Regions from separate parts of the Dorea sp. 210702-DFI.3.125 genome, predicted to be linked through region 2. Evidence: a T-box and tRNA genes for the amino acid it is inferred to sense, from the RefSeq annotation. Region 2 holds a T-box; the other holds one or more tRNA genes.
The links. A T-box is a leader RNA that pairs with one kind of tRNA and senses whether it is charged. The one in region 2 lies ahead of LI164_RS09670 (valine--tRNA ligase), so its partner is inferred to be a tRNA-Val.

Region 1: it has a tRNA-Val gene. The T-box ahead of LI164_RS09670 (valine--tRNA ligase) is inferred to sense a tRNA for this amino acid. The anticodon was not compared.

Annotation. Positions count from the first base shown of each region.
Region 1 covers NZ_JAJCNF010000004.1:91,637-100,305, reverse strand. Annotated here, with positions in the region: gene gdhA (NADP-specific glutamate dehydrogenase) at 215-1,549, shown strand; gene LI164_RS03540 (hypothetical protein) at 1,794-2,090, shown strand; gene LI164_RS03535 (hypothetical protein) at 2,106-2,381, shown strand; gene LI164_RS15910 (hypothetical protein) at 2,384-2,515, shown strand; gene LI164_RS03530 (APC family permease) at 2,527-3,909, shown strand; gene ftsH (ATP-dependent zinc metalloprotease FtsH) at 4,047-5,864, shown strand; tRNA gene LI164_RS03520 (tRNA-Met) at 6,134-6,207, shown strand; cyclic di-GMP riboswitch class I at 6,306-6,381, shown strand; gene bilS (flavodoxin family protein BilS) at 6,523-7,026, shown strand; tRNA gene LI164_RS03510 (tRNA-Val) at 7,098-7,170, shown strand; tRNA gene LI164_RS03505 (tRNA-Met) at 7,188-7,261, shown strand; gene ispF (2-C-methyl-D-erythritol 2,4-cyclodiphosphate synthase) at 7,445-8,014, shown strand; gene LI164_RS03495 (GNAT family N-acetyltransferase) at 8,103-8,669, shown strand, end outside.
Region 2 covers NZ_JAJCNF010000018.1:8,641-17,309, reverse strand. Annotated here, with positions in the region: gene LI164_RS09680 (protein-ADP-ribose hydrolase) at 1-19, shown strand, start outside; gene LI164_RS09675 (AEC family transporter) at 81-1,025, shown strand; T-box leader at 1,465-1,691, shown strand; gene LI164_RS09670 (valine--tRNA ligase) at 1,903-4,557, shown strand; gene LI164_RS09665 (LTA synthase family protein) at 4,573-6,726, shown strand; gene LI164_RS09660 (folylpolyglutamate synthase/dihydrofolate synthase family protein) at 6,727-8,046, shown strand; gene LI164_RS15925 (hypothetical protein) at 8,040-8,174, shown strand; gene LI164_RS09655 (tetratricopeptide repeat protein) at 8,220-8,669, shown strand, end outside.

The DNA.
Region 1 (8,669 bases), on a different contig from region 2:
TGAAAATTAAAATTGCACAAAATATAAAAATAACATTTTTTTGCAAAAAAAATCTTGTGTTATAAAGTAAAATACTTTACAATATTAAAGGACAAAAGCGTCGAAGGAGAAAAACGGTTTTGCCGTCTTTCTTTTTTGAATGATGAATGCAAATAAATCAAGAAATATGGCGCTTTAAATTTCATAATAACATTTTTTCAGGAGGTACAAAGGTATGTCATATGTTGATGAAGTACTGGAAAAAGTAGTGGCAAAGAACCCTGCTGAGCCAGAATTCCACCAGGCAGTAAAAGAAGTATTGGAATCATTGAGAGTGGTAATCGAAGCAAACGAGGAGAAATTCAGAAAAGACGCTTTGCTTGAGAGACTGGTTGAGCCTGAGAGACAGATCAAATTCCGTGTTCCATGGGTAGACGATAATGGACAGGTTCAGGTAAATACAGGTTACCGTGTACAGTTCAACAGTTCAATCGGACCATACAAAGGAGGCTTACGCCTTCATCCTTCCGTAAACCTTGGAATCATCAAATTCCTTGGATTTGAGCAGGTATTCAAGAACTCACTGACAGGTCTTCCAATCGGAGGAGGAAAAGGTGGTTCTGATTTCGACCCTAAGGGAAAATCCGACAGAGAAGTTATGGCATTCTGCCAGAGCTTTATGACAGAACTTTGCAAATATATCGGTGCTGACACTGACGTTCCGGCCGGAGATATCGGAACAGGCGCAAGAGAGATTGGATATATGTTTGGTCAGTACAAGAGAATCCGCGGAGTATACGAAGGTGTACTTACAGGTAAAGGATTAAGTTACGGTGGATCTTTAGCAAGAACAGAAGCCACAGGTTATGGACTTCTGTATCTGACAGAGGAACTTCTGAAACTCAACGGAAAAGATATCAAGGGTATGACAGTTGCAGTATCCGGTTCCGGTAATGTTGCAATCTACGCAACAGAGAAGGCTCAGGAGCTTGGAGCTAAGGTTGTTACAGTCAGCGATTCTACAGGCTGGGTATATGATCCGGAAGGAATTGATGTTGCAGCTCTGAAAGAAATTAAAGAAGTAAAACGCGCAAGACTGACAGAGTACAAGAACTATCGTCCGAACTCAGAGTATCATGAGGGACGTGGCGTATGGTCTGTAAAGGTAGATCTGGCTCTTCCATGTGCAACACAGAACGAGCTTCACTTAGAGGATGCAAAACAGTTAGTAGCAAACGGTTGTGTAGCTGTATGCGAGGGTGCTAACATGCCTACTACATACGAGGCAACTGAGTATCTGCAGGAGAACGGTGTAATCTTTGCACCTGGAAAAGCTGCGAATGCCGGTGGTGTTGCTACATCTGCTCTTGAGATGTCACAGAACAGTGAGAGACTTAGCTGGACATTCGAGGAGGTTGATGCAAAACTGAAGAACATCATGGTAAATATCTGCCACAACATGGTAGATGCTGCAAAACGTTACGATATGGAAGGTAACTACGTAGCAGGAGCTAACATTGCAGGATTTGAGAAAGTTGTAGATGCTATGACAGCTCAGGGAATTGTATAAAAAGTACTAAAATATTTGGAAAGTCCCGGATTTACGGGGCTTTCTTTTTTTTGCATAACAGGAATCTTATTTCCTGTTATGCAAAAAGTCTCCGGCAGAATCAGTATTTTATGTTCAAAAGATTTTCCACTTATTAAAAAAATAATTGAATTTTATACATAAAAGAGTATAATATAAACAACTAATGTTATCGTGATAACATTGAAAAGCGTGCGGAAAATTTTATACAGAAAGGATGAAAAAAATGGGCTCAAAAATGGAAGTGTCTGAGGCGGAAATCCAGAAAGTCTACCACAGGGATTGCATTCTTCTGGCAGGGTTTGCAATATTTATGTGGTGTATTTTAAGTACGATATTACGACAGGCTTTACAGGTAGCGGGAGATTCTACTACAAGAACAATTATGATTTGTATTGCGTTGGTGACTGGAAGTGCATTGTCCCTCGGATTTTTTGCAGTTTACAGACACTTAAAAAGAAACAAAGATGTGATTTATAAAGAGGATCTTGAAAATTTGAAATTGCAGAAGAAAGATGCGTAGCAGGAGTGACAGAAGATGGAAAATAAAAAAGAGACGAAAAAAGAAAAAATAATGCAAGTGATAGATGTGTTTTTCGTAATGATCCTATGCTTTGTGGTTTTGCTTGTGACGATGCTTTTTCAAAATCTTGCAGGTGTCAAGGAGGTAGGAAAAGCATATGTGATCCAGGCATCTACACTGGTGCCGGTTGTAGTTGCGCTGGCAGCATATGTAACATTTCTTGTGAAAAGAAGCAAAAAAGATTTAAAGGAAATTATTGAACTGGAATATAGCGAAAAGGAGCAGGAATAGGTATGAGCATATGGACAATTATAAATATTGCAGCATGGGTATTATGTGCAGTATTTCTTTATTTGATCTTGAGTGATCTGATAAAAGTGGAAAAAGGGAACAGAGAAGAGAAAAAGCTTGAAAAGAAAGACTAAGAGGCATACTTATGGAGAAAGAAAAGACAAATGAAAAGAGTCAGGGACTTTCGAAAGTTCTTGGACCAATGCATATCTGGGCTCTTGGAGTAGGAATTGTACTTGTTGGAGAGTTCATGGGATGGAATTTTACGGTCGCAAAAGGAGGATCGATTGGTTCTGTTATTGCACTTTGGACGGTAGCCATGCTTTATGTCATGATCGTGATGATGAATACGGAGATGGGTTCTGTCATGCCGGAGGCAGGCGGACAGTATACAATGGCGAAATATATGCTTGGACCTTTAGCTGCATTTAACGTAGGGCTGATGCTTGTGCTGGAATATGCAATGCTGGAAGCGGCCGATGTTCTGGTCGTCGGACAGATACTTGAATCATTGAACCCGAATGTGAAAGCGCTGCCATTTATCATATTAAGTCTGCTTGTGCTGACATATATGAATTACCGAGGTGTCTATGCAACCTTGACCCTGAATTTTGTGATTACGGCAGTTGCATTTGTGACGATATTTATTTTATTATTTTCAACAAGCTTTTATGATCCACAGATGACTTTGATTAATTTGAAAAAAATGACAGATGGACTTCCATATGGTTATCTTGGAATTATTGCAGCCATGCAGTTTGCAGTCTGGTTTTTCCTGGGAATCGAAGGAGGAGCACTGGCGGCAGAAGAATGCAGGTCTACCAGCAGAGCTTTGCCACTGGGAACTATGATAGGTTTGTCTGTGCTGCTGATTGGTGCTACTACAACATGGTTTGTGTGCTCAGGTCTTGTCCCGGCAGAAAAGCTTGGTGAGTCTGCATATCCGTTGTACGACGCGGCACTGGCAACTGGAAAATTATATGTTATCATTGCATTGTTTGTTGGCACGATCATGGCGTGTCTGGCTTCAGCAAATGGCTGCATTAACGATGCAAGCAGAGCTTGGTTTGCAATGTCAAGAGATGGGCTGATTCCGCCGATATTTGCAAAGACACATCCGAAATATAAGACACCGTACCGGGCAACTGTATTTTTACTGCCGATATCTATGGCATTTGCATTTACAGGAATGTTGGATCAGGTTGTTACATTTTCTATATTTTCAGCGTTGATGGTATATGTGCTGACAGTGATCATGATGTTCCGGTTCCGGAAAATGTATCCCCTTGGAACGATTGAGCGTGGATATGTTGCACCAATCCATCCGGTACCTGCATTGATCGCAGCAGTGTTGATCGGTATGACGCTGCTGGGTATGTATCTGGGTTATTGGATTAATATACTAGGCGGAGTTGCATTTTATTTCCTGGCATCTGTCTGGTTCTTGAAAAGGAGACTGAAGTTTATAGATAAATCACAGTTCTTAAAAGCCGGTACTCAGAAGTGGCCGAAACCGAAGGAATTATAATCGGAAGATTGTACTTTAATATTTTTATTTTACGAAATTCATACAATTTTCATAATATAAAACTAGAATAATCAGACAAAAACTGTTACCATATAAAAGAAAATTGAATTCGATATTGAAAGAATGGAGGAATGATTATGGAACAGGTGAAACGGCCGAAAAAACCGTTGATGTTTTATTATACGATTGTGCTGATTATCCTGATACTATTTAACATTATTGCGATGCCTTACATAAAGGAAAAGCAGATCAAAGATGTAGATTATGGAACATTTATCTCTATGACCGAGAAAAAGGAGATAAAAAAAGTAGAATTGCAGCAACAGGATAATACGATCTTATTTACAGGAAAAGACGGGAAGACCATTTACAAAACGGCGATGGTCAATGATCCGGATTTGACGAAACGATTATATGAAGCGGATGTTTCTTTTTACGGAGAAGAAATTGATCAGTCATCTCCGATCCTGGTTAATATTTTATCCTGGGTGCTTCCAATCTTGTTTTTTGTAGCATTGGGAGAATACATGTCCAGAAAATTGATGAAGCGGGCCGGTGGAAAAAACGCCATGTCTTTCGGAATGGGAAAAAGCAGTGCGAAGATTTATGTGAAATCATCCGAGGGAATCCGTTTCCGTGATGTTGCAGGTGAAGATGAGGCGAAAGAGAATTTAAGCGAGATTGTAGAATATCTTCATAACCCGGCCAGATATAAAGAAATCGGAGCATCGATGCCGAAAGGAATTCTTCTTGTAGGACCTCCGGGAACAGGTAAGACGATGCTTGCAAAAGCAGTTGCCGGTGAGGCAAATGTTCCATTTTTCTCCATGTCCGGTTCTGAATTTGTAGAGATGTTCGTTGGTATGGGTGCATCAAAGGTGCGTGATCTGTTCCAACAGGCAAAAGAAAAAGCACCATGTATTGTGTTTATTGATGAGATAGATGCAATCGGTAAGAAGCGGGACGGACAGATAGGTGGAAATGATGAACGTGAGCAGACCTTGAATCAGTTGCTGACAGAGATGGACGGATTCGAAGACAACACGGGTGTGATCATTCTTGCGGCAACGAACCGTCCAGAATCCCTGGATCCGGCTCTTTTAAGACCGGGACGGTTCGACAGACGTGTGCCGGTAGAACTTCCTGATCTGAAAGGAAGAGAAGATATCCTGAAGGTTCATGCAAAGAAAATAAAAGTTGGTGATAATGTAGATTATAATAAAGTGGCACGTATGGCTTCCGGAGCTTCTGGAGCGGAACTTGCTAATATTGTAAATGAAGCAGCACTTCGTGCAGTTCGTGACAACCGTAAATTTGTAACGCAGGAAGATCTGGAGGAGAGTATTGAGGTTGTTATCGCCGGATATCAGAAGAAAAATGCGATCCTGACAGATAAAGAAAAGCGGATTGTGGCATATCATGAAATCGGGCATGCGCTTGTGGCTGCAAAACAGACTAATTCAGCTCCGGTACAGAAGATTACCATTGTTCCCAGAACGTCGGGGGCTCTTGGCTATACGATGCAGGTCGAGGAAGGCAATCATTATCTGATGACAAAAGAAGAAATCCTGAATAAAATTGAGACTCTTACAGGAGGAAGGGCAGCGGAAGAAATTGTGTTTGGTTCAGTCACGACGGGAGCTTCCAATGATATTGAACAGGCAACCAAGCTTGCAAGGGCTATGATCACAAGATATGGAATGACGTGTGATTTTGATATGGTTGCAATGGAAGTGCAGACGAATCAGTATCTGGGAGGAGATTCTTCCCTGACCTGTTCGACAGAGACGCAGACAAAGATTGATGAGAAGGTTGTGGAAGTTGTTCGAAGTGAACATGAAAAAGCAGCTGGAATATTGATGGAGAACAGAGAAAAACTGGACGATCTGGCAAGGTATCTGTATGAGAAAGAAACGATTACAGGAGAAGAATTCATGAATATTTTAAACGCCTGATCAGGAAGAGGAGTGAATACACTCAGCGAGAATGTGCAGGAGTTCGGGAAAATATATCTACGAGGTAAAACCGGATTCCACGCACAGACTCGCTTTTTCTTTTGAGTATCTATTGGAACACAGGTATTTACTGATGCGAGGGACGAAATAAAAGATGAAATTTTTGCAAATGTAGAAAAAATTGAAAAATTGAAAAAAAGTTGTTGACGAAAGTAGAATCTTATTGTAAACTTAGGAAGCTGGTTCAAGAGAGCAGCGAATATAAATATGGCGGGATAGCTCAGTTGGCTAGAGCACGCGGTTCATACCCGCGGTGTCGCTGGTTCAAATCCAGTTCCCGCTACTTGGAAAGAGAATTCACATTGTGAGTTCTTTTTTTCTTTTTATACTTTGCCATAGAAAAATATAGACATGAGAAAATAAGAAGTGCTATAATTAAAATAATATTTTGGGCAAAACAGACGAAAGTCTGCGACGCAAAGCTATAGGACCTGTAAAATGGTAGCCAGTTGTAAAAAAAGGATGCACACTGTCTATTTGGTATGGATGGATTTTTATCCAAGCCAATTGTTATTAAAGATTTGATTGATGCGTTACAACATAATCTGGAGAGAGTTTAGCACAGCAAAAATCAAACAAAGAAGGAGACGATGAGATTATGGAACAAGAAAATTATTCAATCGTATTCAGTAGTTCAACTGGTAATACAAAGAAGCTGGCTGATGCAGTCTATGAAATATTGCCAAAAGATAAGTGTGATTATTTTGGGGAGAATGATTCAAAGATCCCTCCATCCGATTTGTTGTATATCGGATTTTGGACTGACAAAGGGAGCGCGGATACCAAGACATTAGAATTATTAGCGAAACTAAAAAACAAGAAGATTTTTCTGTTTGGAACGGCTGGGTTTGGTGGAAGTGATGTATATTTTGAAAAGATTCTCGGGCAAGTCAAACAATCCATTGATTCAAGCAATGCTGTTATTGGAGAGTATATGTGCCAGGGGAAAATGCCACAATCTGTGCGTGAACGATATGTAAAGATGAAAGAAAATCCGGAACATCCAGCTAATCTTGATATGTTGATTGCAAATTTTGACTGTGCATTGTCGCATCCTGATATGGACGATCTGGAAAAATTAAAAAAGATAATAAAAAAATAAAAAAAGTTATTGACAATACTCACTATATTGATGTATACTAACGAAGTCGGTTCGAGAGAGCCACAAGATATGGGATCATAGCTCAGCTGGGAGAGCATCTGCCTTACAAGCAGAGGGTCATAGGTTCGAGCCCTATTGGTCCCATATATACCTCAATATATGGCGGGATAGCTCAGCTGGCTAGAGCACGCGGTTCATACCCGCGGTGTCGCTGGTTCAAATCCAGTTCCCGCTACTTGTATAAGAAAAGGAATTTGCAAAAGCAGATTTCTTTTTTTTGTATAAGAAATTGCATTTCCTATTGTGCAAAAAAACTCTAGCTATAGTGGCCGTTCATTGACTCTGAATATTCTCTCATGTATAATAAAAAAAGACATTGACAATGGAGAATGAAAAAAAGTTTTGTGGAGGAATTAAAATGCGAGTTGGTTTGGGATACGATGTTCACAAATTAGTAGAAGGAAGAGATCTGATTATCGGAGGTGTCCAGATACCGTATGAGAAAGGTCTTTTGGGACATTCGGATGCGGATGTGCTTCTCCATGCGATTATGGATGCCCTTCTCGGAGCAGCAGCGCTTGGAGATATTGGGAAGCATTTTCCGGATACAGACTCAAAATATAAAGGAATTTCCAGTATAAAGCTTCTGGAGTATGTACGGGAGCTGATTGATGATGAGCTGTATGTGGTTGGAAATATTGATGCGACAATCATTGCACAGCGTCCGAAGATGGCACCTTATATTGAGCAGATGAAAAAAAATGTTGCAGATGCCCTTGCAATTGAAGTAAGTCAGGTGAATATTAAGGCAACTACAGAGGAAGGACTTGGATTTACCGGAAGCGGAGAAGGTATTTCGGCACAGGCAATTGCGTCACTTGAGACGATTGTGAATTACAGTTACGGTGTCGGTCCGGCGGATGTAAGTTCTGGTTGTGCAGGCAGTTGTGGCGGATGTACGGGCTGTAGTGGATGCCAGAATCCGTAGGTATCATAGTTGTGTGCTTTTGAGCCCAACATCTATATAATCTGGAATTATAAAGTAAAATGTACAGTGTGGCTGGAGGAAAGGACATATGAAAATTGAAAAGCTGGAAGTTTCACAGCATTTAGATACGAGAAAGCTTTATGAAGAAGTGTTTTCGGAAGACGAGAAAAGCTTTGTAGATTATTATTATCAGGAGAAGACGAAGGACAATATAATTTATGTTGTTCGGGAAAACGATGATATTCAGGCTATGCTGCATTTAAATCCATATACACTGATGGTCAATGGAATTGAAAAGGAATCTTATTACATTGTGGCAGTTGCAACGAGAAAGGAATACCGTGGCAGAAGGTATATGGCCGGACTTTTAAGAGAGGCTCTTTTGGATATGTACCAGGCCGGTGTAACATTTACTTATCTGATGCCGGCAGCGGAGGCTATTTATCTGCCACATGATTTCCGGACGATGTATGAACAGAATATTGAATATTATGCTCCGGAGGAGAAACTGGCGGAAAGTATTACTGTACAGGCGGCTGAAGACAAAGATTGTGATGAAATTTCAGCTTGGGCACAGAAAGAACTGGCGAGGAAATACCAGGTTTACGCTAAGCGTGATAAGAATTATTATGAACGGTTACTGAAAGAGCTGTCA
Region 2 (8,669 bases):
CAAGAAACTTTTTTGTTAGCGGTACCGGGGTTTTTTTGAAAAAACCCCGTCCCCAATTGGATTTTATCTGGAGGTTGTAGATGGATAATTTATTTTTTTGTTTAAATGCGACAGGTCCCATATTCTTAATGATGATCCTGGGACTTTTTTTTCGTCATATAGGCTGGATGGATGAGGAGTTTGCCTCGAAAATGAATAAATTCGTATTTAAAGTGCCGTTGCCGTTATTATTATTCGGGGATCTTGCGACAGTAGATTTTTCGGAAGTCTGGAATGTAAAATTTGTTATATTCTGTTTTATTGTAACGTTGATCTGCATTATAATTTCAGCGGGGATTTCCTGCCTTTGGAAGGATAAGTCTATCCGTGGGGAATTTATTCAGGCTTCTTATCGAAGCAGCGCGGCGCTTCTTGGTATTGCATTTATCCAAAATATTTATGGAAATGCGGGTATGGCACCAGTCATGATCATCGGCAGTGTCCCGCTTTATAATATTATGGCGGTCGTTGTGCTGTCCTTTTTCAAACCAGGACAGAGCAAGATTGATAAAGAAGTATTAAAGAAAACTTTAAAAGGAATTATTACCAACCCGATTATTATTGGAATTGTGGTTGGACTTCTCTGGTCGGCATGCCGTCTTCCATTTTCCGGAATCCCGGCGAAGACGGTGACAAGTATTGGAAACATGGCAACTCCGATGGGACTTATGGCAATGGGAGCGACCTTTGATATCCACAAAGCTTCCGCGAAAGCCAAACCGTCTATTGTGGCGGCTGTTATGAAGCTTGTCGGATTTGCGGCAGTCTTTCTGCCAATCGCAGTCGGGCTGGGATTTAAGAATGAAGAAATCGTTGCAATCCTTGTCATGCTCGGATCTGCGACGACTGTAAGTAGTTATGTTATGGCAAAAAATATGGGACATGAAGGTGTCCTTACTGCCAGTACAGTAATGCTTACCACTATGTTCAGTGCATTCACATTGACCGGGTGGCTGTATATATTAAAAACTTTAGGAATCGTGTAATAAAGAAGCTTAATTTCTCTCATTATAACGGCGAAGAAGAACGGACAGAAACAATCCCGGCAGGCGGTTCTACCTGCTTAAAACAACTCAAAGAAAATATAGAGTACACCGTAGGAATGCACGCAGATGTCACAGAAGATACTTCTATTAAACTGACAACTTATGGCGGAGAAGAGAGAGATGCCGAACTATAAAGTAATTGTATAACAGATAATAATAGAAGCGATTGCATAATATATCTACTGAAAAATAACAGATTTCCTATACAGTAGTGGATATCACAATACAAAAGCATTAAAAGAGTCTCAAGAAAATCACTCAGCTTTCGAGAACCCCTTTTGATGCGGTCTCTTAAGGTTTTCTGAAAATTCCCTAAAAACCTTGACAAACAGGACTTCTGTGGCTATGATATTTTGTAGTTTCATGGTTGATAAACCAGTTAAATGCGTTGAAAAAGAGGAGTATGTATAGGTCGTTCTGACAGAGAGAGATGCCCATTGGCTGCGAGGCACTTGAGAACAGAGGTGCAGAAGGTAGCTTTGGAGCAGGAACGCTGAAGTCACAGTAGGCGGTCCCGGAGTCGTTCCCGTTAAAGAATAGGATGAGATGTATAGAGGAGTTTCTTCTATATAATAAAGGTGGTACCGCGAATCAATCGCCCTTTGTGAGAATAAAGGGCGTTTTTTTTATAATTAAGAAATGCATTTTCTAATTATAAAAAAGCCTCCGGCAGGATGCGCACTGCGGCGTACAATGATGGTACCGCAAGCGACCACCGCAGGCGCCAGAATGTGCTGGGGCACATTCTATATTTTGCCCTGAAATGTGAAAATGTGTGAAAACATAAACCAGGAAACATGTATTTGAGGAGGAGACTATGAGTCAGAATTTGGAGAAAACTTACAATCCGAAAGAGATTGAAGACAAACTGTACCGGAAGTGGTGCGAAAATAAGTATTTCCACGCAGAAGTGGACAGAAGTAAGAAACCATTTACAATCGTAATGCCGCCACCGAATATTACCGGTAAGCTTCACATGGGACATGCTCTTGACAACACGATGCAGGATATCCTGATCCGCTACAAGAGAATGCAGGGATACAATGCACTGTGGATTCCGGGAACAGACCATGCGGCTATTTCTACAGAAGTAAAGGTTACCAATCAGTTAAAAGACGAAGGTATTGATAAAAAAGAACTTGGCCGTGAGAAATTCTTAGAGAGAACATGGCAGTGGAAAGAAGAATATGGCGGAACTATCACATCACAGCTTAAAAAGATGGGTGTTTCCTGTGACTGGGACAGAGAGCGTTTCACAATGGACGAGGGATGTTCTGAAGCAGTTGAGAAAGTATTCTTGAACCTTCATAAAAAAGGATTCATTTACAGAGGATCCAGAATCATCAACTGGTGTCCGGTATGTAAGACTTCCCTGTCTGATGCCGAGGTAGAGCATGAAGAGCAGGACGGATTCTTCTGGCACATTAAGTACCCAATCGTAGGAACAGACCGTTTCCTTGAGATTGCAACAACACGTCCGGAGACTCTTCTGGGAGATACTGCAATTGCAGTTCACCCGGATGATGAGAGATATAAAGATATCGTTGGAAAGATGTGTAAGCTGCCACTGACAGACCGCGAGATTCCGATCGTTGCAGATTATTATGTAGACAAAGAGTTCGGAACAGGTGCTGTTAAGATCACACCGGCACATGACCCTAACGACTTTGAAGTTGGAAAACGTCACAATCTGCCAGAACTTAACATCATGAATGATGATGCTACGATCAACGAGAAGTATGGTGGAAAATATGCAGGCATGGATCGCTACGAAGCAAGAAAAGCTATGGTAGAGGATCTGAAAGAGCAGGGATATCTTGTAAAAGTTGTTCCACATTCTCATAATGTAGGAACTCACGACAGATGTCATACAACGGTAGAGCCAATGATCAAACAGCAGTGGTTCGTAAAGATGGAAGAGCTTGCAAAACCAGCCATTGAGGCAATCAAGAATGGTGAGCTTAAGTTTGTACCAGAGCGTTTTGATAAGATTTACCTGCACTGGCTTGAGAATATCCGTGACTGGTGCATATCCAGACAGATCTGGTGGGGACATAGAATCCCAGCCTACTACTGCCAGGATTGTGGAGAAGTCGTAGTAGATTCCGAAGCACCGGAAAAATGCCCACATTGTGGTTGTACACATTTTAAACAGGATGAGGATACGCTGGATACATGGTTCAGTTCTGCGCTTTGGCCATTCTCAACACTTGGCTGGCCACATGAGACGGAGGATCTTGACTACTTCTATCCAACGAATGTACTTGTAACTGGATACGACATCATTTTCTTCTGGGTTATCCGTATGGTATTCTCAGGATATGCACATACAGGAAAGGCACCATTTAACACAGTACTGATTCACGGACTTGTTCGCGATTCTCAGGGACGCAAGATGAGTAAATCACTTGGAAATGGTATCGATCCTCTGGATATTATCGATCAGTACGGCGCAGACGCACTTCGTATGACACTGATTACAGGAAATGCTCCTGGAAATGATATGCGTTTCTACAACGAACGTGTAGAGGCAAGCCGTAATTTTGCAAATAAAGTATGGAATGCATCCAGATATATTCTTATGAATATGGAAGGAAAAGAGATCACAGAGCCACAGGCAGAGGATCTGGGACCTGCAGACCGCTGGATTTTATCTGCATGCAATAATGTGGTAAAAGATGTAACAGAGAACTTAGATAAGTTCGAGCTTGGAATTGCACTTTCCAAGATTTATGACTTTATCTGGGACGAGTTCTGTGACTGGTACATTGAACTTTCAAAATATGCAATCTACCACGCAGACGAGAATCCGAAGAGTGCGAACGCTGCACTTTGGACATTGAAGAAAGTTCTTGGTGATGCACTGAAGCTTCTTCACCCATACATGCCATTTGTTACAGAGGAAATCTACAGCAAACTGGTTCCAGAAGAAGAGTCACTGATGATGTCAAGCTGGCCGGTATATGAGGAAAAATGGAATGATGCAGAGAATGAAAACATTCTGAACCATTACAAAGAAATCGTAAGAGGTGTCAGAAACGTCCGTTCCGAGATGAATGTTCCAAATTCCAGAAAGGCAACGATCTACGTTGTATGCGAGGATGAGAAGCTGGCGAAAGGTCTTGCAGTATTAAAAGAGTCTGCAATGATGATGGCATCTGCCGGAGACTTCATTGTACAGGCAGACAAGAGCGGTATCGCAGACGATGCAGTGTCTGTAGTAGTTCCGGATGCAACAGTTTATGTGCCGCTTGAGGAGCTGATCGATTTTGAGCAGGAAAAAGAGCGTCTTACAAAAGAAGAGACTCGCTTGAATAAAGAGATTGCACGTTCCAACGGCATGCTGAATAACGAGAAGTTTGTAAGCAAAGCACCGGCTGCAAAGGTACAGGAAGAGCGTGAGAAACTAGAAAAATATGAGCAGATGCTTGCTCAGGTCAAGGAGCGTCTTGCTGGATTACAGAAAAAATAAATGTAAGGGGATATTATGAAAAAGCTGCGAAAGGAAGAGGTTATAGCATACTGGAAGGAACGTAGAGAGCGAAGGGCAAGAATACTGGAAGAGAGAAGAAATGGTGCATTTGCGCAGAAGATGAAACCTGTCTATCAGTTTATGAACCGGTTTTCTCTGATATTTCACGCGCTTTTAGCATGTCTGGTCAACTTTGCAATTGAGGCAATTTCAAGACATTCACTTGTTCAGGCATGGAGCTATATGACACAGACACCACTCGTCTTCTTTTACAATGCATTTATGATATTTATGACATTTACGGTGGTCTACCTGTTCCGGCGAAGGGTGTTCACAAGAATCATTATCGGTGTACTTTGGATGATTCTTGGAATCTGTAACGGTTACATGCTGATGAAGCGAGTGACACCGTTCAATGCCCAGGACCTGAAGGTAGCAACCGATGCGGTCAGCCTGATCAACAATTATTTCAATGGATTTGAGATCGTGATCGTATTGGTGGGAATTGCAGCGGTCATTATATGGCTGATTTCCATGTGGCGCCGCGGTGGTCAGTATGAAGGGAAAATACACCGGCTTCTGGCAATTGCCGGAGTGGCTGTATGTGCCATGTTATTCAGCTTCACAACAAATCAGGCAATTGATAAGCGAGTGCTTTCCACATACTTTGGAAATATTGCGTTTGCCTATGAGGATTACGGACTTCCGTACTGCTTTATGTCCAGTGTATTTAATACAGGAATCGATGAGCCGAATGATTATAATAAGGAGACTATTGATCAGATTACGAATAACGGAGAAATGGCCGAGAATAAAACAGGGCGTGCCTCTGATGATCTTCCGAATATCATTGTGGTTCAGTTAGAGTCTTATTTTGATGTAGATGAGGCGGAATTTTTCACAACAAGCGAAGATGCATGCCCGAATCTGCATGAGATGTACAAGAATTATTCTTCCGGATATTTCAAAGTTCCGTCTGTAGGAGCCGGAACCGCGAATACAGAGTTCGAAGTGCTGACAGGAATGAATATGCGTTTCTTCGGACCTGGAGAGTATCCGTATAAAACAGTTGTCAAGAACCAGCCATGTGAGAGTGCTGCAACAGCTCTTTCAGCACTGGGATACGGTACTCATGGACTGCACAATAACGGAGGTAACTTCTACAGTCGTGCAAAAGTCTATGATCATATGGGATTTGACAGTTTTACAAGTAAAGAGTTTATGAATATTCTTCAGCTTACGCCAAATGGATGGGCAAAGGACGAGGTTCTGGTAGACAATATTATGGAAGCTATGGATACGACCGAGCAGCAGGATTTCGTATTTACCGTCAGTGTGCAGGGACATGGAGATTACCCGGAGGAGCAGCTGATTGAGAATCCGAAGATCAAAGTAGAAGGTATCGATGACGAAGCAAAGAAGAATAAATGGGAATATTATGTAAACATGGTCTATGAGATGGACCAGTTTGCAGGAGATCTTGTGAAAGCAGTGGAAGATCGTGGAGAACCGGCAGTTGTCGTATTCTACGGAGACCATTTACCGACTATGGGACTTACCGCAGAAGATTTAAAGAGCCGTTATCTCTATAACACAAATTATGTGATCTGGGATAACATCGGACTGGAACAGCAGGATAGAAATATTCCGGCTTATCAGCTAATGGCGGATGTGATGAACCGCCTGGATATTCATTCCGGAACATTGTTCAATTATCATCAGCAGAGACAGAATTCCAAGAATTACCTGTCAGACTTAGAGCTTCTCCAGTATGATATTCTGTATGGCAAGCAGTATGTTTACAAGGGCAATCCGCCGATTACGGAAGGTCATATGGAAATGGGTGTGAAGGACGCTACGCTGACGAACATCGTTCCGTATCTGGAAAAAGGCTACAGCCTGTATGGCGAGAACTTTACGAAGTCAAGTAAGGTTTACGTCAATGGCGAGAAGCAAAAGAGTACATTTTTAAATAATACACGAATCGTTCTTCCAAGCACAGAGCTTAGCGAGGGAGATGTTATCACTGTCAGTCAGGTAGGATCTAGCAATACAATCTTCAGAACGACGGACGAATACATTTACCAGGGCGGACAGCTTGTAAGGCAGGAAGGAACAGGAACTGATACAACAAAATCCTGGACAGAACAGGAAAACGAGGAAAAATAAATGAATAGTAAGCCTGTTAACTACAAGGAGGCAGTCGAGTATATCGAAAGCATTCCGAAGTTTACACAAAAGCACACGCAGGAGCACACAAGAGAGTTCTTAGAGCGGCTTGGCAGACCGGCATTTGACCGGAAGGTGGTACATGTGGCAGGAACCAATGGCAAAGGTTCTGTGTGTGCATATATTCAGGCAATCTTAGAAGCTGAGGGGAAGAAGACGGGATTTTTTACTTCCCCTCATCTTATATCTATCAACGAGCGGATTCAGATAGGAAGAAAGCCGATTGACAACGAAGAATTTTATCAGGTCTTTGAGCATGTCTATGATGTCGTGAAAAAAATGGAAGAAGAGGGAATTCCACATCCATCTTATTTTGAATTTTTATTTGGCATGGGACTAAGTGCATTTGAAAAATCTGATGTAGAATATATTGTTCTGGAGACAGGACTGGGGGGAAGACTGGATGCAACCAATGCATTTCCGTGTCCGGCGCTGACAGTCATTACATCGATCAGCCTGGATCACACCATGATCCTCGGAAATACAATAGAGCAGATCGCGGCAGAAAAAGCAGGGATCATCAAAGAAGGAACGCCAGTGATTTTTGACGGAAATGATGAGGCGGCTGCCGAGATTATCCAAAATACGGCGAAAGAGCATCATGCGCCATGTCGGGAAATCGGGAAAAATGCGTTCGAAATCCGGGAAGTTACCCGCAAACATATTGCATTTTCACGGACAAATGCTTATCATAAAGATGTTATCTGGCAAGTGCCGATCTGTGGTATCTATCAGGTGAAAAATGCAGAGATTGCAATCGAAGCAGCCCAGTGTCTGCTTGGGAATAAACCAGAGCATGAAGAAATGTGGCGCGATGCCGTTGCTAAAATCCAATGGCAGGGACGTATGGAAGAATGCGCAGACCATTTTATCATTGACGGAGCCCACAACCCGGGAGCAATCGAAGCGTTTGTAGAAAGCGTTCGTGCACTGAAAGAGGAAGAACCGCCGATTCTCATATTTTCAGCGGTATCTGATAAAAAATATGAGCAGATGATAGAATATCTTTGCAGACATTTGCAGACGAAAGCGTTTGTTGTGACAGAGATTGAAGATAAAAGAAGAGTTCCGGCCGGCGAACTGGGGGAGATTTTTAAGCGATATGCAACGTGTCCGGTGTATGTGAAGGCTGATGTAAAAGATGCCATAGCATGTGCCTATGAGATGCGTACCAAAGAGACATACATTTACTGTATTGGTTCTCTTTACCTGGCAGGAATGGTAGAAAAGGCGCTACAGGAGGTGGAGACGTCATGTTAAATTACGAAGAAGAACTGAAAAAATTCCAGCCAAGCCTGGAAGTTGAAGATATTGAGGAAGCAGTATACAGAGAAGACCTGACGGATATGCAGGACATTATCCGCGAAGCAGTAGAGCAGACGAAGTAGTAATGAGTCACGATACAGATAGAAAATAAGAGGGAATATAAATATATGGACTACACAGTGAAACTAGCGTACCAGTCTAACTACTGGTACAATGACGGACTGGCAAAAGCCCAGGTAAGGGATATGTCCGGTGCGATTACATCACTGAAGAAAAGTCTTCAGTATAACCGGGCGAACCTGGCCGCCAGAAATCTTTTGGGACTTGTCTACTACGGGCGTGGAGATGTGATTGAAGCGCTGGTGGAGTGGATCCTCAGCAAGAATTTTCAACCAAAAGACAATATAGCCAGTTATTTTATCAGCAAAGTACAGGAGACGCCGGGAGAACTGGAAGAGATCAACCAGGCAGTCAAACGATACAATCAAAGTCTGGAATATGCAAGACAGGGTGGAGAAGATCTTGCGATTATCCAGTTAAAAAAAGCAGTAGCAGCACACCCGACTTACGTCAAGGCATACCAGCTTCTGGCATTGCTTTATATTAAGACCGAGCAG